DNA from 3 places in the Massilia varians genome. Region 2 is predicted to be linked to each of the others. Evidence: predicted binding sites of a transcription regulator. Region 2 holds the regulator's gene; each other region holds the start of a gene.
The links. The regulator HrcA, encoded in region 2, represses chaperone genes, less so after heat shock. The targets are predictions, from matches to a motif close to TTAGCACTCNNNNNNNNNGAGTGCTAA.
Positions count from the first base shown of each region.

Region 1: rpoH (RNA polymerase sigma factor RpoH) is a predicted target of HrcA. The motif match lies at 2,751-2,777, and genes of this name have one in related genera.
Region 3: groES (co-chaperone GroES) is a predicted target of HrcA. The motif match lies at 3,929-3,955, and genes of this name have one in related genera.

Region 1 is NZ_AP026966.1:1,334,283-1,341,893, forward strand. It holds partial or broken gene MasN3_RS06205 (VOC family protein) at 1-206, opposite strand, end outside; gene yghU (glutathione-dependent disulfide-bond oxidoreductase) at 308-1,144, opposite strand; gene MasN3_RS06215 (GNAT family N-acetyltransferase) at 1,275-1,679, shown strand; gene rpoH (RNA polymerase sigma factor RpoH) at 1,737-2,627, opposite strand; gene ftsX (permease-like cell division protein FtsX) at 3,092-4,006, opposite strand; gene MasN3_RS06230 (cell division ATP-binding protein FtsE) at 4,003-4,665, opposite strand; gene ftsY (signal recognition particle-docking protein FtsY) at 4,682-5,812, opposite strand; gene MasN3_RS06240 (hypothetical protein) at 5,837-6,259, shown strand; gene MasN3_RS06245 (thiamine pyrophosphate-binding protein) at 6,389-7,611, opposite strand, start outside.
Region 2 is NZ_AP026966.1:5,416,836-5,424,446, forward strand. It holds gene fur (ferric iron uptake transcriptional regulator) at 96-524, shown strand; gene MasN3_RS24440 (c-type cytochrome) at 526-1,731, opposite strand; gene hrcA (heat-inducible transcriptional repressor HrcA) at 1,880-2,896, opposite strand; gene MasN3_RS24450 (HAD family hydrolase) at 2,936-3,646, opposite strand; gene MasN3_RS24455 (hypothetical protein) at 3,891-4,478, shown strand; gene MasN3_RS24460 (hypothetical protein) at 4,508-5,164, shown strand; gene MasN3_RS24465 (ISL3 family transposase) at 5,436-6,635, shown strand; gene MasN3_RS24470 (hypothetical protein) at 6,686-6,859, opposite strand; gene rsmA (16S rRNA (adenine(1518)-N(6)/adenine(1519)-N(6))-dimethyltransferase RsmA) at 7,087-7,611, opposite strand, start outside.
Region 3 is NZ_AP026966.1:4,759,409-4,767,019, forward strand. It holds gene MasN3_RS21540 (xanthine dehydrogenase family protein molybdopterin-binding subunit) at 1-1,437, shown strand, start outside; gene MasN3_RS21545 (sulfite exporter TauE/SafE family protein) at 1,531-2,337, opposite strand; gene MasN3_RS21550 (EVE domain-containing protein) at 2,337-2,816, opposite strand; RNA gene ssrS (6S RNA) at 2,875-3,055, opposite strand; gene MasN3_RS21560 (cell division protein ZapA) at 3,101-3,412, opposite strand; gene MasN3_RS21565 (hypothetical protein) at 3,409-3,669, opposite strand; gene groES (co-chaperone GroES) at 4,044-4,334, shown strand; gene groL (chaperonin GroEL) at 4,379-6,025, shown strand; gene MasN3_RS21580 (hypothetical protein) at 6,189-6,602, shown strand; gene MasN3_RS21585 (hypothetical protein) at 6,631-7,095, opposite strand; gene MasN3_RS21590 (hypothetical protein) at 7,235-7,570, opposite strand; gene MasN3_RS21595 (LysR family transcriptional regulator) at 7,569-7,611, shown strand, end outside.

The DNA.
Region 1 (7,611 bases), 1.5 Mb from region 2:
GGCCGGGCCGCCGTTCAGGCCGATGCAGGGATGCCGGCCACGGTGAAGGCGACGGTCAGGACGTCGCCCTGCTTGCCGGCCGGGTAGTCGCCCGGGACACGGAAGACCCGGCCCACCGCGCTGTCGGGAATATGGGCGGCATAGAACTGCGCCGCTTCCAGCGCCGTTCCGTTGAACCAGAGGCAAATCGTATTCTTGCTGACCATGGCACGTCTCCCATCGTTGGCACGTCGTTTGGAATGTCGCGCGCCAGCTTACCGCAATCGCGCGCGTCGTCCGCGCTTGCCATGGTCTCTCTTACGGAAGATCAGTCCAGGTCGGAAGCGTCGTGGCGTTCGGGAACCTGTTCATCCGGATTGCCGCGCACCCGGTTGACCTTGCGGCCGCGGATGACGGCCGGCCGCGCGGCGATCCCGTCGGCCCAGCGGCGCACGTTCTTGTATTCGTGCACGGAGAGGAATTCGCCGGCCTCGTACAGCTCGCCGCGTACCATGCCGCCATACCATGGCCAGATCGCCATGTCGGCAATCGTGTACTCGTTGCCGGCCACAAACTGGTGGTCGGCCAGCTGGCGCTCGAGCACGTCGAGCTGGCGCTTGGTTTCCATCGCATAGCGGTCGATCGGGTACTGCAGCTTTTCCGGCGCGTAGGCATAGAAGTGGCCGAAGCCGCCGCCCACGAAAGGCGCCGAGCCCATCTGCCAGAACAGCCAGTTCATGGTTTCGGCGCGCGCCGGGCCATGTGCCGGCAGAAAGGCGCCGAACTTCTCGGCCAGGTAGACCAGGATCGAGCCGGATTCGAACACGCGCACCGGTGCGTCGGCGCTGCGGTCGACCAGGGCCGGGATCTTGGAATTCGGGTTGATCTCGACGAAGCCGCTGGAGAACTGGGCGCCTTCGTTGATCTTGATGAGCCAGGCATCGTACTCGGCGCCGCTGTGGCCGAGGGCCAGCAGCTCTTCCAGCATGATGGTCACCTTCACGCCGTTGGGCGTGGCCAGCGAATACAGCTGCAGCGGGTGCTTGCCGACCGGGAGGGCGGCCTCGTGGGTCGGGCCGGCGACCGGGCGGTTGATGTTGGCGAAGGTGCCGCCGGAGGAGGCGGGCGGGGTCCAGACAGTGGGCGGGACGTACTGGTCGGTCATCGGGGACTCCGTTCTATCGGATGAAAAACCCATTCTAGCCGGCGTCCCGGACGCCGGTATACTTCGGCTCCACACGGACTGGCCTGGGAAGGAGATCGCACCGGTGATTCGACCGATAAACAATCATGACATGGATCAGGTGCTGGACATCTGGCTGGGTGCGTCGATCCAGGCGCACGCTTTCATCGACGAACAATTCTGGCGCGCCCAGCGCGACGCCATGCGCAGCGTGTATCTGCCCGCGGCCAGTTCATTTGTGTTCGAACGGGAGGGCGCGATAGCCGGCTTCTACAGTCTGTACGGCGACGCCCTGGCCGCGCTGTTCGTGCATCCGGACAGCCAGGGCGCGGGCATCGGCAGCCTGCTCGTCGCCCACGCCAAGAGCGGCCGCGACAGGCTCGAACTGGCCGTGTACTCGGCCAATCGTGCCGCGCACCGCTTCTATGAAAGGCACGGCTTCGTCGCCGTCGACGAACGCCTGGACGCGCACACCGGGCATCCGGAAACCCTGATGCGCTGGCCGGCCTCACCATGAGGGCTTAAAAAAAAGAAAACCCCGCCGGGGCGGGGTTTAGGTTGGGGTGGGCAGGGCTTAGAGGTAAGCCGTCAGCGCACCTTTCATTTTCTTCAGCGCAGCCGATTCGATCTGGCGGATACGCTCGGCCGACACGCCGAACTCTTCGGCCAGCGTGTGTAGCGTGGCGCCCGAGCCGTCGTCGTTGGCCAGCCAGCGCGCTTCGACGATGCGGCGCGAACGCGGGTCCAGCTTCGACAGGGCGGTCTCCAGGCCTTCGGACTGCAGGCGGTCGCGCTGCTCGGCCTCCAGCACGCGGGTCGGCTCCTGCTGCTCCGACGACAGGTAGGCGATCGGGGCGAACTTGTCGTCTTCGTCGTCGGTCGGCGATTCGAGGGCGATGTCGCGGCCCGACAAGCGGGTTTCCATCTCGATCACTTCTTCGCGCTTGACGTCGAGCATCTTCGCCAGCTCGTCGACCTGGCTCGGGGTCATGGTGTCCAGACCCTGCTTGTTGCTGCGCAGGTTGAAGAACAGCTTGCGCTGGGCCTTGGTCGTCGCGACCTTCACCAGGCGCCAGTTCTTCAGGATGTATTCGTGCATCTCGGCCTTGATCCAGTGCATCGCGTACGAAACGAGACGCACGCCCTGGTTCGGGTCGAAGCGCTTGACCGCTTTCATGAGGCCGATATTGCCTTCCTGGATCAGGTCGGCGTGCGGCAGACCATAGCCGAGGTAGCCACGCGCGATCGACACGACCAGGCGCAGGTGCGAGAGCACCAGCTTCTGCGCGGCGTCGAGGTCGTTCTTTTCGCGCAGCGACTTCGCCAGCGATACCTCTTCCTCGTGAGTCAGCATCGGCAGGCGGTTGACGGCAGAAATGTAGGCATCGATGTTGCCCAGATTGCCAGAGAAACCCAGTCCCAGAGCACGACTGCCGGCCGGAACCAATGCGGATTGTGCGGACATATTCAATTTCCTCGTAGTAGACTTACTGCATCCCAATGTGTCACGGACACATGCCGCGTGACACCAGCGTGTCGACTTCTACCTTGGATGCTTTCCTTGATTTCGCTGTATTCGAGACATATATTAGCACTCTCCATGTGTGAGTGCTAGGCAAGGCATCGATTTATCGAAATCGATTAAGTTTGGCCAAAGTATTGCTCTTAGGAATCAAAATCGCGCCGCTTTAACTGTAGAGCAGGCGACTGCAATTTGGTTGATTCAGCTCAAAAGTGAGCAAAAAACCGCTGGAAAACGTGTTAGAGACAGGTTAAAGGCCTGAGGAGCGGCCTTCTGTTGGCTGGCGCACATTCGTCAAAAACGGGCGTGTAGGAATAGCGCTCGTGTGAGCGTAGGGTGGGGCGGGTCAGCAGTTCGAAGCGGGGGCGGGCCCGGCTCGGCCGGTCGCACGCCCACCCACATCTGTTTTACCGGACGCGCGCCAGGTGCCGCTGCACCGACAGCATCGCGCCGATCAGGCCGAGGCCCGCGCTGATCGCCAGCACTCCCGTGCTTTCCAGCACGCCGAGCGGCACCAGCTGGAATTCCGAGGCATACAGTTTCGCAAAATCCGCAATGGCGCCGTTCAACGGCCGCAGGGACAGCGCCACGGCGCCGAGTGCCACCACGCCCGCGCACAGGCCGAGCAGGCCGCCGGTGTAATAGAAGGGGCGATGGATGAAATTGTCGGTCGCCCCCAGCAGCTTCGACACGCTGATTTCTTCCTTCTGCGTCAGCACCTGCAGGCGGATGGTATTGAACACCACCGCGATCACCACGACGCCCAGCGTGAGCGCCAGCAGCAGCAGGGCCAGGTGCAGGATGGCGAGCATGGCGGCCAGGCGCTTGATCCAGGCCGAATCGACCTGCACCACATCCACGCCCGGCAGGGCGCGCAGCTGTTCGGTGAGCGCGTCGACCTGGCCGGCCGCGCTGCTGCCGTCCAGGCGCAGCCTGAAGCTGTCCGGCAGCGGGTTTTCGCCCAGCGTGTCGATCACGTCGCCCAGGCCGCTCCCGGACTTCATCGCGGCCAGCGCCTGCTCGCGCGGGATGAAGTCGAGGTCGGCCTTGCCGCTGGCGGCGGCGAGTGCCTTGATGCGCGGCTGCAGGGCGGCCGCGTCCTCGCGCGTCGCCTCGAGCTTCATGAAGACGCTGATCTCGGGATCGACCGAGAGCTGTTCGGACAGCGGACGCACGTTGTCGAGCAGGGTGATGCCGGCGAACGGCAGCATCAGCGCGAACGCGACGACCAGCACGTTGAACAGGAAGCTGCCCGGTCCCTTGCGGATGGTGGACAGGGCGGCGCCGAGGGCGAAACGGTGTTGGCGGACCCAGGGGCTCATGCGGTGTCTCCCACCAGTTGGCCGTGCTCGAGACGGATCACGCGCGCCGCCGCACTGTCGAGCACCTCTTCGTCGTGGGTCGAGATCACGCAGGTCACACCGACGGCGTTGAAGGCGCGCAGCGCGTCGAGTACCTTGTCGGCGGCCACGCGGTCGAGGTTGGCGGTCGGCTCGTCCGCCAGGATGATCTGCGGCCGGTTGACGATGGCGCGCGCCACCGCCACGCGCTGCTGCTCGCCGCCGGAGAGTTCGAGCGGCATCGCCCTGGCGCGCTCGAGCAGTCCGACCTTGTCGAGGGCGGCCCGGGCGCGCTGCTCGGTCTGCTGCCGGGGCGCGCCGGTGACGAGCAGCGGCAGCATCACGTTGGCGAGGATGTTGCGGTCGTTGAGCAGGCGCTGGTGCTGGAAGATCAGGCCCAGGTTACGGCGCAGGAAAGGAATGCCGGCCCGCTTGAGGCGGCCGATGTCCTGGCCGTTGACGGTCACCACGCCGCTGCTGGGGCGCTCGACCGCGGCCACCATCTTCATCAGGGTCGACTTGCCCGCGCCGGACGGGCCGGCCAGGTAGACCAGCTCGCCCTTGCCGATGTTGAGGGAGACCTCGCGCAGCGCGTAGGCATCCTGGGAATATTGTTTGGAGACGGACTGGAATTCGATCATCGGGCGCGCCGTTCCTTCAACCCAGCAGGGCTTCGACGAATTCTTCGGCATTGAACGGCTGCAGGTCGTCCAGCTTCTCGCCCACGCCGATGAAGTACACCGGCACCGGGCGGGTCCGCGCGATCGCGGCCAGCACGCCGCCCTTGGCGGTGCCATCCAGCTTGGTGATCACCAGGCCGGTCAGCTGCAGCGCGTCGTCGAAGGCCTTCACCTGGGCCAGGGCGTTCTGGCCGGTGTTGCCGTCGATGACCAGCAGGGTCTCGTGCGGGGCGCCATCCATGCCCTTGCCGATCACGCGCTTGATCTTCTTGAGTTCTTCCATCAGGTGCAGCTGGGTCGGCAGGCGGCCGGCGGTATCGACCATCACGACATCGGTGCCGCGCGCCTTGCCCGACTGTACCGCATCGAACGCGACGGCGGCCGGGTCGCCCGAGGCCTGCGAGATCACGGTGACGTTGTTGCGCTGGCCCCAGACCATCAGCTGTTCGCGCGCCGCGGCGCGGAAGGTGTCGCCCGCGGCCAGCAGCACCGACTGGTCGAAGCGCTGCATGTGCTTGGCCAGCTTGCCGATGGTGGTGGTCTTGCCGGCGCCGTTCACGCCCGCGATCATCATCACCAGCGGTTCGTGGCGGCCCAGCTCGAGGGGCTTTTGCAGCGGCATCAGGAGCTCGATCATGAGCTCCTTGAGCGCGGCCTTGACCTGGGCGGCGTCGAGCAGCTTGTCTTCCTTGACCTTGCGGCGCAGGGCGCCCAGCAGGTGCTCGGTGGCGTCCATGCCGGCATCCGACATCAGAAGCGCCGCTTCGAGTTCCTCGTACAGGTCTTCGTCGATGCGCGCACCGACGAACAGCAGCGACAGGTTGCTCGAGGTCTTGGACAGGCCGGCTTTCAGGCGCGCCATCCAGGATGTTTTCTGTTCCGCAGCGCTGGTCGGACGTTCCGCGGTTTCCGGGAACAGTTCGCCGACATCGGCTGCGGCGGGCGGGGCGGCCGGTGCGGCAACCGGCACGACGACTGGGGCGGCCGACGGCGGGCTGAGCGGTGCATCCAGCGCACCCGGCACGAACATCGGCGCCGCTGCGGGCGCGGCCTGGTCCGGCGCCGAGACCTCGGTTTCAGGCTTCTTTCTCTTGAAGAAACTAAACATAAATGGGGGCGATTCCTGCGCACGATGCCGGCTGGCGCCGGCGATGAAAAAAGTAGCGAATATTTTACCAGAGCAGCAAGACGCTTCCCTGAATGCCCGGTATCGACGCTAGAAGATGCGTGGAAGGAACTCTTTGTTGTGTTATTGCTGAAACCGACAGGTTACTCAACAGTGCGCTTCTGGAAAACGACCGCGACTTGCGTTAAATTGAACAGAGAGAGAAAACCACAAAATACAGCGGGGCACACCGTGAAAATTAGCAATTTCCTGAAGCGCCTCATCTATGGAGACAACGCCACGGATGGCAGCGCTGCGAACATGCGCAACATCATCGTGTGGGCGTTCATCGCCCTCGTCGCATTGTTCCTGACCAACCCGTCGGGTGAGCCGGTCAGTATCTTCGACAAGCCGATTCCGCTGCCGGCCGAGCTGGGCCTGGGGCAGTAGGGTGGTCGGCTTGGCCGACCGCGCGTTCAAATACCTTATGAACATACGCTACGTCTGTTCTGCTGCTGGTTGAACGCGCGGACGGCATAGCCGTGATCTGGTCCACCGGACCAGATCACCCCTACGAAATCAGCGGCCTGCCTTGGCTGCTTCCGCCGTCTTGCGAATCGTCTCGAGCGTCGCATTCGGCGTGATCAAATTGCCGTCGTAGCGCAGCTCGATCACCGCCGGCAGCTTGCGTTCGTTCGCATGCGCCAGCGCGCGCTGCAGGGCGGGCGCGAATTCCTCGGTCTTCTCGACCACTTCGCCGTGGCCGCCATAGGCGCGCGCCAATGCGGCGAAATCCGGATTGTGCAGCCCAGTGCCCGACACGCGGCCCGGGTAGTCGCGCTCCTGGTGCATGCGGATGGTGCCGAACATGCCGTTGTTGAACACCAGGATGATCACGCCGGCGCCGTACTGCACCGCGGTGGCCAGTTCCTGGCCCGTCATCATGAATTCACCGTCGCCGGCGAAGGTCACCACGGTGCGCTGCGGATCGATGATCTTGGCCGCCACGCCGGCCGGCACCGCGTAGCCCATCGCGCCATTGGTCGGCGCCAACTGGGTGCGCTTGGCGCCGTAGCGGTAGAAGCGGTGCGCCCAGGTCGCGTAGTTGCCGGCGCCGTTGGTGATGATGGTGTCGCGCGGCGCCTGTTTCATGAGTTCCTGCACCACCTGCCACAGGTCGAGCGGCGCAGCGCCGTCGCGGAAGATCGGCGGCTGCGCCTGCCAGGCGGCCAGGTCGGCTTTCGCCGCTTCGACGCTGCCGGCCCAGGCCGAGGAATCCACCGGCGCCATCGCCGCCAGCATCGCGCACACCTGCGGAGCGCCGCTGGCGATCATCAGGTCGGCCTGGTAGACGCTGCCCAGTTCTTCCGGGTCCGCATGGATATGGACCAGGCGCTGGCGCGGCACCGGCGACGACAGGAGCGAGTAGCCGCTGGTGGTCATCTCGCCCAGGCGCGGGCCGATGGCGATGACCAGGTCGGCTTCCTTCACGCGCGCCGCCAGCTTCGGGTTGATGCCGATGCCGACGTCGCCCACGTAATTCGGGTGGGCGTTGTCCATCAGGTCCTGGAAGCGGAAGGTGCAGCCCACCGGCAGGCGGTTGGCTTCGGCGAAGCGGGCCAGGTCGGCGCAGGCCTGCTCGCTCCACGAGCCGCCGCCGAGCAGGACGATCGGGCGCTGCGCTTGCGCCAGCATGGAACGCAGCTGTGCGATCTGCGCCGAGGAGGGCGCCGCCTGCACCGGCTGGTAGCGGCGGGCATCAGGCACTTCCGCTTTCGCGACCAGCATGTCTTCCGGCAGCG
Region 2 (7,611 bases):
CATAGGTAACCTCAAAACGTTTGAGCGGGAGCTCCAAAACGCTATATCATAAAGCACTATGCCAAACTACGAGCAACAAACGTGAGTGAACTGCGATGAGTAACAACCCGAGCGACCTGAAGGCCAGCGGCCTGAAGGCAACCCTGCCGCGCCTGAAAATCCTGGAAATCTTCCAGAACAGCGCCGTTCGGCACCTGACGGCGGAAGATGTCTACAAAATCCTCCTCGCCGACAACATGGATGTGGGCCTGGCCACCGTCTACCGCGTGCTGACCCAGTTCGAACAGGCCGGCCTGCTGAACCGCAACCACTTCGAGACCGGCAAGGCCATCTACGAGCTGAATGCCGGTTCGCACCACGACCACCTCGTCTGCCTCGACTGCGGCCACGTGGAGGAATTCTACGACGACGAAATCGAGGCGCGCCAGCACAAGATCGCGGTCGAACGCGGCTTCAAGATCGCCGAGCACTCGCTGGCGATCTATGGCAATTGCGTGAAGCCGGCCTGCCCGCACCGCCACTGATTCACAGAGACTTGAGGTATTCGGCCAGGTCCGAGATCTCCGCGGCGCTCAGGCCCAGACCCTTGCGCTCGTTATAGCGTGCCACCACCTCCGCCGTGGTGGCGGCGCTGCCGTTGTGGAAGTATGGCGGGTGCTGCCACAAGCCCCGCAAGGGCGTGGTCCGATACTGCTTCGTCGCCGTGCGCGAGGCATAGCTGGGCGCTCCGCCCGGCTCCTGCTCGCTGACCACGTCCGATACCGGATGCAGCCGCAGGTTCGCATCCGTGAATTTTTCCCCGCCATGGCAGCTGATGCACTGCCCCTTCCCCTTGAACAGCAGCGCGCCGCGCGCGGCCGCGGCCGCGTCGACACTGCCGGGCGGCGCCGGCGGCGCTTCCAGCGACAGCTGGTAGGCGCGCAGGGCCGGCAGCTTGGGGCCGACCAGGTCGACGTCGCCGTTGCGCACGTGAACGCCGATGCGCGGGTCGGAAAAACTGCCCAGTCCACCCATCTGGGTGACGGCCACGTAGCGGTTCCAGTAGGTGACATCGTCGCCGTCGCCGGTATAGGTGATCCGGTGGATGCCCCGCAGGCCGTAGGCCGGCGGGATGAGCACCGGGCCATTGATGCCGTCCAGGCTGAAGCGGGGGTCGTACCGGCCCTTGCCCCAGGAGTTATACACCGCCTTCTGCGCCGTGCTCAGCGCCGGCGACAGCGCGATGATCGCCCCCGGGTTCAGGTCGCGGTTGGCCCAGCCGTCGAGGCGCCTGCCGATGCCGGCGGCGAAGGAGTTGTCGACCGTGGAGTGGCACAGCGCGCAGGTCACCCCGACCCGCCTGAGGACGTCCTTCCCGTGCACGGTCTCGACCTTGCCGATCACGCCGACCACCGCGTTCAGCTTCAGCAGCGTGACCGTGGTGTGCGGGCTGTTCAGGTCCACGCTGCCATTCTTGATGCCTTCGCGTACGGCGGGCGGCAAAGCATCCGCGTCGACCTTCAGGCCGACCGCCAGCGCCGTGGCCGGCGACACCTGGGTCGCGATGACCTCATGCATGCGCAAGGTGTCGGTCCAGCGCGCCTCGTCGCCGAAGGTGTCGAAACGGAAGATCTTGCGCCCTTCGGCCACCAGGTCCGGGTCGGGCTGGTCGGGGCGGTCGTCGTCGCTGCCGCAACCGGCAAGGAAAACCATGCCGAGCAGCGCCGGCACAGCCAGATACTTGGTCAACATGGGAACCCTCCTTCGTCACAGGACCGCCTGGGTTCACCGTAGACCGCGCCGGCGCGGAGGGATTCGGCCAGCGCAAGCGCGGGCGCCGGGCGCGACCTGGCGCAAAGGGGATGTTTCCTGCAGGAGATTCAGGAGCCAGGCGCGGGCGCTAGGACTGGCTCAGGGCGTTCGACAGCAGCTTGGCCGTGATGTCGACGATCGGGATCACGCGCTCGTAGGCCATGCGGGTCGGGCCGATCACTCCCAGGGTGCCGACGATGCGTCCGTTGACCTCGTACGGGGCCGTCACCACGCTCATTTCGTCCATCGGCACCAGCTTCGATTCGCCGCCGATGAAGATCTGCACCCCGCCGGCCTTGCTCGACACCTCGAGCAGCTGCATCAGGCCGGTCTTCTGCTCGAACATCTCGAACATCTGGCGCAGGGACGACATGTTGGACGACAGGTCGGATACCGACAGCAGGTTGCGCTCGCCCGCGATCACCATGTCGTCGCCCTCGGCCATCGCCTCGCTGCCCGCCTCCACCGCGACCTGCATCAGCTTGCCCATGTCGTCGCGCAGCTGGCGCAGTTCGCCGCCCAGGCGCGCGCGCACCTGATCGAAAGTGAGGCCCGCGTAGTTCTGGTTCAGGTAATTGGCCGACTGCGTCAGCTGCCCCGGCGTGTAGTCGACGTCGGTGTGCAGGAGCCGGTTCTGGACGTCGCCGCGCGGATCGACGATGACCAGCAGGATGCGCTTTTCGGACAGGCGCAGGAATTCGATCTGCTGGAACACCGACTCGCGCCGCGGGCTTTGCACCACGCCGGCGAACTGCGACAGCGAGGACAGCATCTGGGCCGCGTTGGCGATGATCTTCTGGGGCTGCTGGCTCGGCAGGCGCATGTGCTGGGCGCCGACCGCCTGCTCGTCGATGTGCTGCACGGTGAGCAGGGTGTCGACGAACAGCCGGTAGCCGCGCGGCGTGGGGATGCGGCCGGCGGAGGTGTGCGGACTGGCGACGTAGCCCATTTCCTCGAGGTCGGCCATGATGTTGCGGATCGTGGCCGGCGACAGGTCGAGGCCGGAAATCTTCGACAGCGCACGCGAACCGACAGGCTGGCCGTCGGCGATGTAGCGCTCGACGAGGGCTTTGAGCAGGGTCTGAGCGCGGGGTTCGAGTTGCATGCTCTGTATTATGCACGCGATGGCGGGCGGGGCGCCAGTTCAGGCGTGTTCGCGCTTGAGCCAGTCGAGCAGGCCATCCAGGCTGCTCACCTCGAGGTCGGGCCGGACCTGCTCCGGCATGTCGTTGACCTTGCCGATCCGGTTCATCCAGACGGCGCGCAGTCCGGCACGCTGGGCGCCGTCGACGTCGAGCAGCAGGTCGTCGCCCACGTACAGCGCCTCCTGCGGCGCCACGCCCAGCAGGCGGCAAGCCTCCAGGAAGATGCGCGGGTCCGGCTTGGCGACGCCGAAGCTGGGGGCGGCGACCGAGGCGTCGAAATGGCGCGCCAGCCCGATCGTCTGCAAATCGGCATTGCCATTGGTGACCGAGCCGATCAGCACCCTGCCCTTCAGGCGCAGCAGGCCGGGCAGCACGTCGTCGTAGGGAATCACGGCATTGCGGGCGGCGAAGAATTCGGTCATCGCCAGCTCCACCTTGCCCGCATCCTCGCCGGCCTGCTCGAAGGCGGCGATCAGGCCGGCCCGGCGCAGGGCGCCCAGGTCGAGCTGGAATTCGGGCTGGCGCGCCAGCAGCTCGAGCCGGGCCTGGCGCAGGGTCTCGATGGTGAACTGCTGCGCCACCCGCGGCGCATGCTCGCGCAGCCAGGCGAACAGGATCTGCTCGGCCTCCAGGATTACCGGGGCGATCGGCCACAGGGTGTCGTCGAGATCGAACAATACGGCTTTGGGCCAGGCGCGGCGCTGCTTCATGGTTTGCTTGCTTGGGAGATGGGTACCTGGCCCAAGGATAGCGAGCACGCCCGTAGAAAGCAATCGGGCACCGTCCCGCGCTACCCACGGTTACAGCGTGATACAAAGGCAAACCGTCCAGTTGCTTGTTAAATGGACTAAAATGTTGGGCTAATATAATGTGGTCGTCCGTCGTCCACCCGCGTGTCCACAGCTCACTTGCACACGCTTTGCACGTTCACCAGTCAGATTTTTTGGAGAAATTATGAAGAGTTCGTACCTGCGTGCCGGTGCTGCGCTGGCATGCGCGCTGGCGCTGTCCGCCTGCGGCGGCGGCGGCGGCGACCGCGTTATCAGCGGTTCGTTTTCCGGCGTGACCAGGGCTGGCCTGGTCCTGCAGAACAATGGCGGCTCCGACCTGGCCATCAATCCGACCAACAACGGTGTCGGCAGTTTCTATTTCCCTGATATGGTGGAAACCGATTCCGAGTACAACGTCACGGTCAAGAGTTTCCCGACCAATGCCGAGACCTGCAAGGTCACCAACGGAAAAGGCAAGGTCGCGATCGATGTCAACACCATCTATGTCGAGTGCACCATCCGCCAGCATGCGCTGACGGGAACGGTCAGTGGCCTGACCGGCAACCTGGTGCTGGTCAATGGCGCCGACCGCGTTACGATCGCGCCCGGCGCCACCTCTTTCACGATGGCCAAGGTCAACGAGGACGCGCCCTACGGCATCGCGGTCCTGACCCAGCCCGAGAACCAGACCTGCACGGTGGCCAATGGCACCGGCACCGTCGGCCAGGCCGACATCACCAACGTGACCGTGACCTGCGGCCCGCGCACTTGATCAACACTGTCTATCCTGGAGCAAGCTTCATGAAGTTTACCCTGATCCGTCCGGCAAGCATGCTGGTAATGGCAGCGGCCCTGGCATCCTGCGGTGGCGGTGGCGACGACGATAATTTCACGGTGGGCGGTAGTGTCTCCGGCGTCGTTTACCCGGGCATGATGCTGACCAATAACGGCACCGACACCATCAACATCGCGCCGCCGGCCAAGGCCGGCGACGATGTCAAGTTCAGTTTCTCGAAAAAGCTCGAGTACGGCGACACGTATGACGTGCGCATCACGTCCAATCCGCAGCACCAGAACTGCCGTGTCTTCCAGTACGCGCCGAACAGCCCGACCGGCACGGCCGGCCAGCTGGCCGTCATTAACGCCCGTTTCGAGTGCTTCATTGCGACGCACGAGATTGGCGGAGAAGTCTCGGGCCTGACCAAGGACAATACCGGCCTCGTGCTGACCAATGGCAGCAACACCGGCAGCACCCTGATCGTACCGGGCGACACCAATACCGACGGCGCCGCCTTCAAGTACACGATGGGCGCGCCAGTGGAGTACAACCAGTCCTACGGCGTCACCATCGTGACCCAGCCGAAAGACGCCGTCTGCACGGTCCAGAACCCGACCGGCGTCATGGGCGATGCCGATGTTACCAACATCAACATCACCTGCGTTCGCTCGGCGCCATAAGATATTCAAAAAACTTATGTCGAATATGCGAAACTAATATTGGACTTATATGCTGTGACGCAGCATACTAGCTCCTGTCTCCTCCAACTCTCCTCAGAAAAGAATTGGATTTCAAGCCCGCTACCCAGCGGGCTTTTTTTTGGTTCTTCGCGGGGAATGGGGGAAGACGGGGTTGACGATCTAATCGGGAGGTGGTGGCGGTGGCCTGATGTTGGTAGATTGATAGTCGCCAAACAAATCAGTCTATCAAACCACCGCCATGCTCAATGCTATGTCGTCTGTCCCGTTTTGGGAAGGCCATATTGTCGACACCGTCCAAGAACAAGAAGACGGATCACTGTTAATCGTTCTCGATACCTGCCCGGCAAGGGATGCTGTGTGCGGAGCGTGCCACCAGCCTTGCGCCCTGGTGCATGAGCGCCGAAGGCGTAAGGTGCGCGATCGCGACGTTCTGGACAAGCGCGTCTGGCTCGATGTGCCGGTACGGCGGCTGGACTGCCATCACTGCAATGCACGAGTGGCCGAGCACATTGTTTGGCTCGACCGCCGGGCGCGCATCACGCACCGCGTGCGTCTGTGGGTCGAGGCGCTGGCGCAGTTGCTGCCCATAGCCCATATAGCCCGGTTGACCGGGCTGCACTGGCATACCATCAAAGAGATTGATCATCGGCGACTAAAGCAGCTGCACGGCGACTTCTCGGCGGTGGGCGTACGCCGCTTGGTCATGGACGAATTTGCCCTGCACAAGGGCCATCGCTACGCTACCGTGGCCATGGATGCCGAGCGTATGCGCGTCTTGTGGGTTGGGGAAGGCAACAGCCGGGAAGCGATCCGGCCATTCTTTGAGCTGCTGGGCGAGCAAGGCTGCCAGCGAATCGAGGCGGTGGCCATGGATATGAACACGGCCATGGACCTTGAAGTGCGTCAGCAATGTCCAAACGCGGAGGTGGTCTACGATTTGTTTCATGTCGTGGCCCGCTTCGGCCGCGAAGTCGTCGACCGGGTGCGCGTCGATCAAGCCAATACGTTACGGGCCGAACCAAAAGCGCGCCAGGTCATCAAGCGTAGCCGCTGGCTGTTACTACGCAACCGCGACAACCTCAAGGCCGAACAGGCCGTCAAGCTCGAAGAACTGCTCGCCGCCAATCAGCCGCTGGCAACGGTCTACCTGCTCAAGACCGAATTGAAAGAGATCTGGTATGCGCCATCGGTCCGGGAAGGTGCTCGTCGATGGAAGGCTTGGCTCAAACTCGCCTTGGAAAGCCATATCACACCGCTGATCCAGTTTGCCAAACGGCTGGCCAAGTACCGGCGCGGCATTCTGGCTTCGGCCATCTATCCGATGAACTCATCGATCCTGGAAGGCGTCAACAACCGCATCAAAGTCATCAAGCGCATGGCCTACGGATTTCGGGATGCATCCTACTTCTTCCTGAAAATCAAGGATGCGTTTCCCGGCAAAACGCGATGAACCTTTTTTTTCGCCCGCCCTCCGGCACGGCCGGAACCGGCGGTCGGGAATCAGGCCGGACGCTTGGCCGTGACCTTCACCACGGCGACCTGCGAGGCGCCGACCGAGACCTGGGCGTTGTAGGCCTCGGCCGCGCGGCTGGTGGCGGCCTGCGCATAGCTGCTGACGCCGGCGAGGACCAGGGTGGCGAGGAAGATGGCTTCCATGTGCTTGAGGACGTTCATGATATGCTCCCTTCGGTGAGTTGGTGGGCCGCTTCGTGTGTCGCGCGGCTTGTCGATGGGAGTACTTTAGCCAAGGCCTCCCGCGGCTTCCACCGGGGTGCGACGGACTGCAGGAATTGGCGGATGAAGGGACGAAATGCGGGATGCGCTGCTCTTGTGCAGCGCAATGTAGAGCAGGATTCGGTGGCGTTTCGCAGGACGGCGAGGAGCCGTCCTGCGCAGGGAGATCAAAGCAGATTGGCCAGCGCCACGTACTGTTCCAGGCCCACCGCCTCCGGCCGCGCGCCCGGATCGATGCCGGCCTCGACCAGCTGCGCCTCGGTGAACATCCCCGCCACGCAGTTGCGGATCACCTTGCGGCGCTGCGAGAAGGCCTTGGCCACGACTTTTTCCAGCGTGCCGCCATCCACCTCGAGTTTCTGGCGCTTGGGGATCATGCGCACGATTGCCGAATCCACCTGGGGCGGCGGGTCGAAGGCGGTCGGCGGGACGATGAACAGCAGGTCCATGTCGTAGCGCCATTGCAACATCACCGACAGGCGGCTGTAGGCCTTGGTGCCCGGCTCGGCCACCATGCGCTCGACCACTTCCTTCTGCAGCATGAAATGCTGGTCCTCGACCAGCGGCGCGAATTCGGCCAGGTGGAACAGCAGCGGGCTCGAGATGTTGTACGGCAAGTTGCCGACGATGCGCAGCTTCTGGCCTTCCGGCACCGGGATCGCGCCGAAATCGAACTTCAGCGCATCGCCCGA
Region 3 (7,611 bases), 660 kb from region 2:
CGCTTCCTGGCCGTGATCGCCGACGAGGAATACCGCGCCGTGAAAGCGGCGAAGGCGCTGGCGCGCGCCGCCCGCTGGGACGTGCCGGCCGTGCTGCCGGCCGGCCGCGACGTGGCCGCGCTGGTGCGCAGCCTGCCCGCGACGGCGCAGCAGGTGCTGGCGCAGGGCAAACCGGGCACGCCCGGCAAGACCTTACGGGCCAGCTACACCCGCCCCTTCCAGCTGCACGCCTCGATCGGTCCCTCGTGCGCGATCGCGCTGCTCGACGGGGGCCGCTACACGGTGTGGACCCATTCGCAGGGCGTGTACCCGCTGCGCCGCGCGCTGGCCGAGCTGCTGGGCGCGCCCGAGGAAGCGGTGCGCTGCATCCATGCCGAGGGTTCCGGCTGCTACGGCCACAACGGCGCCGACGACGTCGCCGCCGACGCGGTGCTGATGGCGCGCGCCTTTCCCGGCATCCCGGTCCGGGTACAGTGGATGCGCGAGGACGAACACGCCTGGGAACCCTTCGGGCCGGCGATGCTGGCGGACGTGGCGGCCACGCTCGACGCGGGCGGCAGGATCGTCGACTGGCAGTACGAGGTCTGGAGCCAGCCGCACAACACCCGCCCCGGCAAGGCCGGCAACCTGCTGGCGGCCACCCTGCTGGCCAGGCCTTTCGTGCCGCCCGCGCCGAAACCGATCCCCCAGCCCCAGGGCAGCGGCGACCGCAATGCCATCCCCTATTACGTGCTGCCGAACGCGCGCGTGACCCACCGCTTCCAGCCGGCCGGGCCATTGCGCACCTCGGCGCTGCGCTCGCTGGGCGCCTACTGCAACGTGTTCGCGATCGAAAGCTTCATGGACGAACTGGCACAGGCGGCCGGCCAGGACCCGGTGGCCTTCCGCCTGCGCCACCTGGCGGACCCGCGCGCCATCGAGGTGATCAAACTGGCCGCCGCCAGGTTCGGCTGGGACGGCTACAAGAAAGGCCCGCGGCGCGGGCGCGGCTTCGCCTTTGCGCGCTACAAGAACCTGGCGGCCTACTGCGCCGTCGCGCTGGAGGTCGAGGTGGCGCTGGACACCGGCTTCGTGCGCATCGTGCGCGCGGACGCCGCCGTCGACTGCGGCGAAGTGGTCAGTCCCGACGGGGTGCGCAACCAGATCGAGGGCGGCATCGTCCAGTCGAGCAGCTGGACCCTGATGGAACAGGTGCGCTTCGACACGGAGCGGGTGCTGAGCCAGGACTGGGCCGGCTATCCGATCCTGCGTTTCAACGGGGTGCCGGACAAGGTGAACGTGCACCTGCTGGATCGTCCGGGCCAGCCCTTCCTCGGCACCGGAGAAGCGGCCCAGGGGCCGGCCGCGGCGGCGCTGGCCAATGCGGTGGCCGATGCCTGCGGCAGGCGCGTGCGCGATCTGCCGCTCGATCGTGAACGGATGCGCCAGCTTGCGTAGGGTGGACGGCTTCGCCGTCCGCGCGTCCAGCTCCGGCGTGAGCAGCCACAGCGCATCCGAAAGTTGAACGCGCGGACGGCAGAGCCGCCCACCCTACGGGTTGACGGCCTTCCAGAACATATAGGCCGCCAACGCATACAGGATCACCGCAAACACCTTCTGCAGCTGGCGCACCGGCATCTTGTGCGCGGTGCGCGCGCCGATCGGCGCCATGCTCACGCTGGCCAGCACGATGATGGCCAGCGCCGGCAGGTAGATGAAGCCGAGCGACCAGTCCGGCAAGCCCGGCTCGCCCCAGCCGAACCAGATGTTCGAGAGGGTTCCCGACAGCGCGATCGGAAAGCCCAGCGCCGCGCTGGTGGCCACCGCATTGTGGATGCGCACGCCGCACCAGGTCATGAAGGGCACCGACACGAAGCCGCCGCCAGCGCCGACGATGCCCGACAGGGTGCCGATCAGGCCGCCGGCGGCGAACATGCCGGTCGCGCCAGGAAGCGCGCGCGCCGCGGCCGGCTTTTTACCGATCAGCATCTGGGTCGCAGAAAAGGCGACGAACACGCCGAAGAAGGCTGCCAGCACGGTGGCATCCATCTGCTTGCCGATCCAGGGCCCGATCCAGGAGCCGATCAGGATGCCCGGCGCCAGCAGCTTCACCACCGGCCACAGGACCGCGCCGTGCTGGTGGTGGGCGCGCACCGAGGACAGCGAGGTAAACAGGATGGTGGCGAGCGAGGTGGCGATCGCCATGTGGATGGTCAGCTCCGGGGCGAAGCCGCGCGCCGTGAAGATCATCGTGATGAACGGGACCAGCACCATGCCGCCGCCGATGCCGAGCAGCCCGGCCGCGAAGCCGCCGAAGGTGCCCATCGCCAGCAGGGCCAGGATCAGGGTAAGGTCCATCAGCGCGTCCCTTCCTTGTTTCCCCTGACCAGGGCGACGATGGTGTTCCACTCGGCCGTCGTCACGGGCGACACCGACAGCCGGCTGCCCTTCTGCAGCAGCACCATGCCGTCGAGCGCTGGGATGGCGCGCAGCTCGCTCAAGGGAAGGTAGCGCCCCGCTTCCACGGCGCGCACGTCGACCGAGATCCAGCGCGGATTTTCCGGGGTGGCTTTCGGGTCGTGGTAGGCAGAAGAAGGATCGAACTGCGTCGCATCCGGGTAGGGGCCGCTCGCCACCTCGGCGATGCCGGCCACGCCGGGCACGGCGCAGCTGGAATGGTAGAACAGGACGCCGTCGCCGACCCGCATGGCGTCGCGCAGAAAATTGCGCGCCTGGTAGTTACGCACGCCGTACCAGGACACGGTTTGCTCCGGCGCGGCCAGCACGTCGTCGAAACTGACGTCGTCCGGCTCCGATTTCATCAACCAATAAGGCATGCACTCTCCATCGACAAAAAAAAGCGGCTGCGTACCGAAGTGCGCAACCGCTCGTGTGTGTAGCCCCGCCTGTGTCGTTATTGCCGGCATCCCGAACCAGAAGGCTCAAGGTGGTCGCAGTCAGCTCAATTTCGGGTTCGTCAGACTAGTGACGCTCGCGCCCACCAAGCATGTCCCACAACCTATGCGAAAGAATGGTTCAAGGAATATATGACAAATCTCGAACACCGCAGGGTAGATCGCAGTTTACTCCGTTGGCCGAGCATGTCAATCGAATCTGAACTTCAGGACAGATTTTCCTGCGGCGCCAGGGTCTGGTCGAGGACACTGTGCATCGCTTCGAGCTTTTGCTTGACTTCCAGGATCGACATGTCGGACAGCGGGCCCTGGGGCGATTTGACCGACAGGAATTCGGCCGCCACGCTCAGCGCCGCCATGACGGCGATGCGGTCGGTGCCGCGCACCTTGCCCGAGTCGCGCAGCGCGCACATCTTGCCGTCCAGGTAGCTGACCGCTTCGCGCAGGGTGCGCTCTTCGCCTTCGCGGCAGGCCAGGCGGTAGGACTGGCCCATGATGGTGCAATCGAGATGGATCATTGGCTGGCCTCGTTCGGCTCGCCGGCATCGAGGCCGGCATCGGCTGCGTCATCCGCTGCGCCTTCCGGCGCGGGCAACTGCTCGAGCAGCGCCTCGACGCGGCGCTGCGCTTCGATCAGCCGCTCCTTGAACGCGATGTTCTCGGCGCTCAGCAGGTGGTTGGCCTGGCGCAGCAGGTAGTTCTCGGCGCGCAGCGACTGGGTCAGCTGGGCGAGCCGGTCGATCTTGTCGGAGAGGTCTTGAAATTCGGAAATCATTCGACACTATAGGACTGAGATGGTTTTTCCGTCAACCGAATCGCGCCCTCATTCGGCAGGGCGCGCTACGGGCCGTGGCATGCAGCATCCGTGCGGCGTCCGGGCGCGAACCGGTGTACCCTGCCCGGCCATCGTTCCGGATGCCACCGCCGACAGTGTACAACCCATCTATTGAATTGTGTTTTCGCAAAAAAGTCGGTTCGGTCCCACACATTCCCGCTTGAAATGGGGTGTTATCGTCCCTATAATCATGTTCGTGTTAGCACTCGTCGGTATAGAGTGCTAACAGGCACAAGCCACCATTTTCCCAGCCGCCGGCACCAGTCGGCGGCTTTGAACAGCTAGTCAACCCACTGAAAAATAAGGAGTTTTGCATGAACCTTCGTCCTCTGCACGATCGCGTAATCGTGAAGCGTCTCGACCAGGAGACCAAGACTGCATCCGGCCTGATCATCCCCGATGCGGCCGCCGAGAAGCCGGACCAGGGCGAGATCCTGGCTGTCGGCAACGGCAAGGTGCAGGAGAATGGCCAGGTTCGTCCGCTGGAAGTGAAGGTCGGTGACCGCGTCCTGTTCGGCAAGTACTCCGGCCAGGCCGTCAAGGTCGATGGCCAGGAACTGCTGGTCATGCGCGAAGAAGACATCATGGCCGTCGTCGCCCTCTGATCTTCCCCACAGAACATCCACGAATTCATTCGGAGAAATAACAAATGGCAGCTAAAGAAGTAATTTTCGGCGACGCAGCGCGCGCCAAGATGGTTGAAGGCGTCAACATCCTCGCCAACGCAGTCAAGGTCACCCTGGGCCCGAAAGGCCGCAACGTGGTGCTGGAGCGCTCGTTCGGCGCCCCGACCGTCACCAAGGACGGCGTCTCGGTCGCGAAAGAGATCGAACTGAAGGACAAGCTGCAGAACATGGGCGCGCAGATGGTCAAGGAAGTCGCCTCGAAGACCAGCGACAACGCCGGTGACGGCACCACCACCGCGACCGTGCTGGCGCAAGCCATCGTCCGCGAAGGCATGAAGTTCGTTGCCGCCGGCATGAACCCGATGGACCTGAAGCGCGGCATCGACAAGGCCGTCGCCGCCACCGTCGAAGAACTGAAGAAGATCGCCAAGCCGACCACCACCTCGAAAGAGATCGCCCAGGTCGGCGCCATCTCGGCCAACTCGGAAACCTCGATCGGCGAGCGCATTGCCGAGGCAATGGAAAAAGTCGGCAAGGAAGGCGTCATCACCGTCGAAGACGGCAAGTCGCTGAACGACGAGCTGGACATCGTGGAAGGCATGCAGTTCGACCGCGGCTACCTGTCGCCGTACTTCATCAACAACCCGGACAAGCAAGTCGCCGTGCACGAGAACCCGTTCGTCCTGCTGTGCGACAAGAAGATCTCGAACATCCGTGACCTGCTGCCGGTGCTGGAGCAAGTCGCCAAGGCCGGCCGTCCGCTGGTGATCATCGCCGAAGACATCGAAGGCGAAGCGCTGGCGACCCTGGTGGTCAACAACATCCGTGGCATCCTGAAGACCGTCGCCGTCAAGGCCCCGGGCTTCGGCGACCGCCGCAAGGCCATGCTGGAAGACATCGCCATCCTGACCGGTGGCCAGGTCATCGCCGAAGAAGTCGGCCTGACCCTGGAAAAGGTCACCCTGAACGAGCTGGGCCAGGCCAAGCGCGTCGAAGTGGGCAAGGAAAACACCATCATCATCGACGGCGCAGGTTCGGCTGAAGCGATCGAAGCACGCGTCAAGATGGTCCGCGTCCAGATCGAAGAAGCGACCTCGGACTACGACCGCGAAAAACTGCAAGAGCGCGTGGCCAAGCTGGCCGGCGGCGTTGCCGTGATCCGCGTCGGTGCAGCCACCGAAGTCGAGATGAAAGAGAAGAAGGCACGCGTGGAAGACGCGCTGCACGCCACCCGCGCTGCCGTGGAAGAAGGCATCGTCCCGGGCGGCGGCGTGGCCCTGCTGCGCGCTCGCGCCAACCTGGACATCAAGGGCGACAACCCGGACCAGGACGCAGGCATCAAGATCGTCCTGCGCGCCATGGAAGAGCCGCTGCGCATGATCGTCCAGAACGCCGGCGATGAGCCGTCGGTCGTGGTCGCCGCCGTCCTGAACGGCCAGGGCAACTACGGCTACAACGCCGCCAACGGCACCTATGGCGACATGGTCGAAATGGGCGTGCTGGATCCGGCCAAGGTCACCCGCTCGGCACTGCAGAACGCAGCGTCGATCGCCGGCCTGATGCTGACCACCGACTGCATGGTCTCGGAAGTCGTTGAAGACAAGCCGGCCGGCGGTATGGGCGGCATGGGCGGTATGGGTGGCATGGGCGGCATGGACGGCATGATGTAATCGTCACGCCTGTAAGGGCGGCCTACTAGCCAGAAAGCCTGCAGGGTTCGCGCCTTGCAGGCTTTTTTACTTTGGCGGTACTTTGGCGGGGTCATACTTTGGCGGGGTCAGGTCTGACATTCGGACACGAGCTCTGCTGTTATCATTTTTATCGGAGGCCGGTATGGCGACCGTAGACGCATTTGATCTCGACAACGCGATGATCCTGGCGGATGTGCCGGGCAGCGAGGCGTGGGTGAGCCTGGAAACGGGTCATGTCCATATCCGCTCGGACGCGATCGGCGAGCTGGAAGCGCTTCCCGACGACCTCGGCGAAGCAGGCCATTACATCCCGGTGCCGGGCCAGCGCTCGCTGGAGCTGGGCCAGGCCCTGGTCATTGATTTTGTCCAGCGCCACATGCCCTCGGATGAAGACGCCGTTCGGCAGATATTCAGGCGTGCGGGCGCCTATAGCCGCTTTTCCGCCCTGGTGGACAAGCGCGGCCTGCGCGACCGGTGGCATGCATTCCGCGAGCAGCGCACGCTGGAGGCGATGCGCGCATGGTGCGAACAGCATGGATTGAATCTATCGGAATAAGCGCGGACCTAGCCGGCGGCCCGCCACCCTAGCGGCGTGCAGGGCTGGAAGACAGCCGTTCAGCCAGTACCGCCGTTGCGATCGACTGCAGCAGATGGACGCTCCAGCGCTCGCCGACCTTGCGCGGCCCCGCTTTCGCCTCGCCCTCGGTGATGCCGAGCATGGGCGCGATGCAGCCGATATTCACCGCATACAACGCGGTACCGTACAGCGCACCGATCGTCACCGGCGACAGCGAGGGCGCGGCATCGCGCAGCTTGGGAACGGCCAGGGCAAAGGCGGCCGATGCGCCGAGATGGTTGACGAACTCGACGACGCTGGTGCCCGAGTCGCCGATCAGCTCGCGCAAGCCGGTGACATCATCGATCCAGTCGACCGCATCCCGGTCGAGCGTCTTACCAAGCAGGCCGGTCTTGCGTCCGACGACCATGAAGGCAGTCGTCAGCACACCTGCAATCAGGCCGCCTGTCATCGCTGCTGCATATCGTTGCATGGGAATTTCTCCACGTATGAGTTGATCATGCAGGAAGGATGACAGTTCGGCGCGCCGGCTCGGTACGGTACTGCACCGATTGCCTGCGAACGTCGTTGCAAGCGGGTCATCAGCGGAACCGGGGAGCGCACAAACGATGTTAAAAAGCATTGTGCGCTGACGTATTGTCGAGGCCGTGTCCGGATGTCAGACCTGACCCCGGGAAGAATGCGGCCAGCGCGAGCGCGCATTCGACCAGCACGGCGGGCCAGCTCAAGGGCATCGGCATGCCGTGCGCGACGAGATCCGCCGCGAAGGCGGGTACGCCGAGCGCGGCCGCGGTCAGCATGGCGAACGTGAGCGCGAGCGCACCGAACGACAGGCGCAGCAGCAGGACGAGGGAGAGCAGAGCGTGGTGCATGATGGCTTCCTTGCGAAGTGGGTTGAGGAGTTTCCACTGTATTGCTGCAAGAATGCCGATAAAATAGGCACTCATGAAACCATCGTATGCAAAGCTGCAATCGAAGCTCGGCCTCC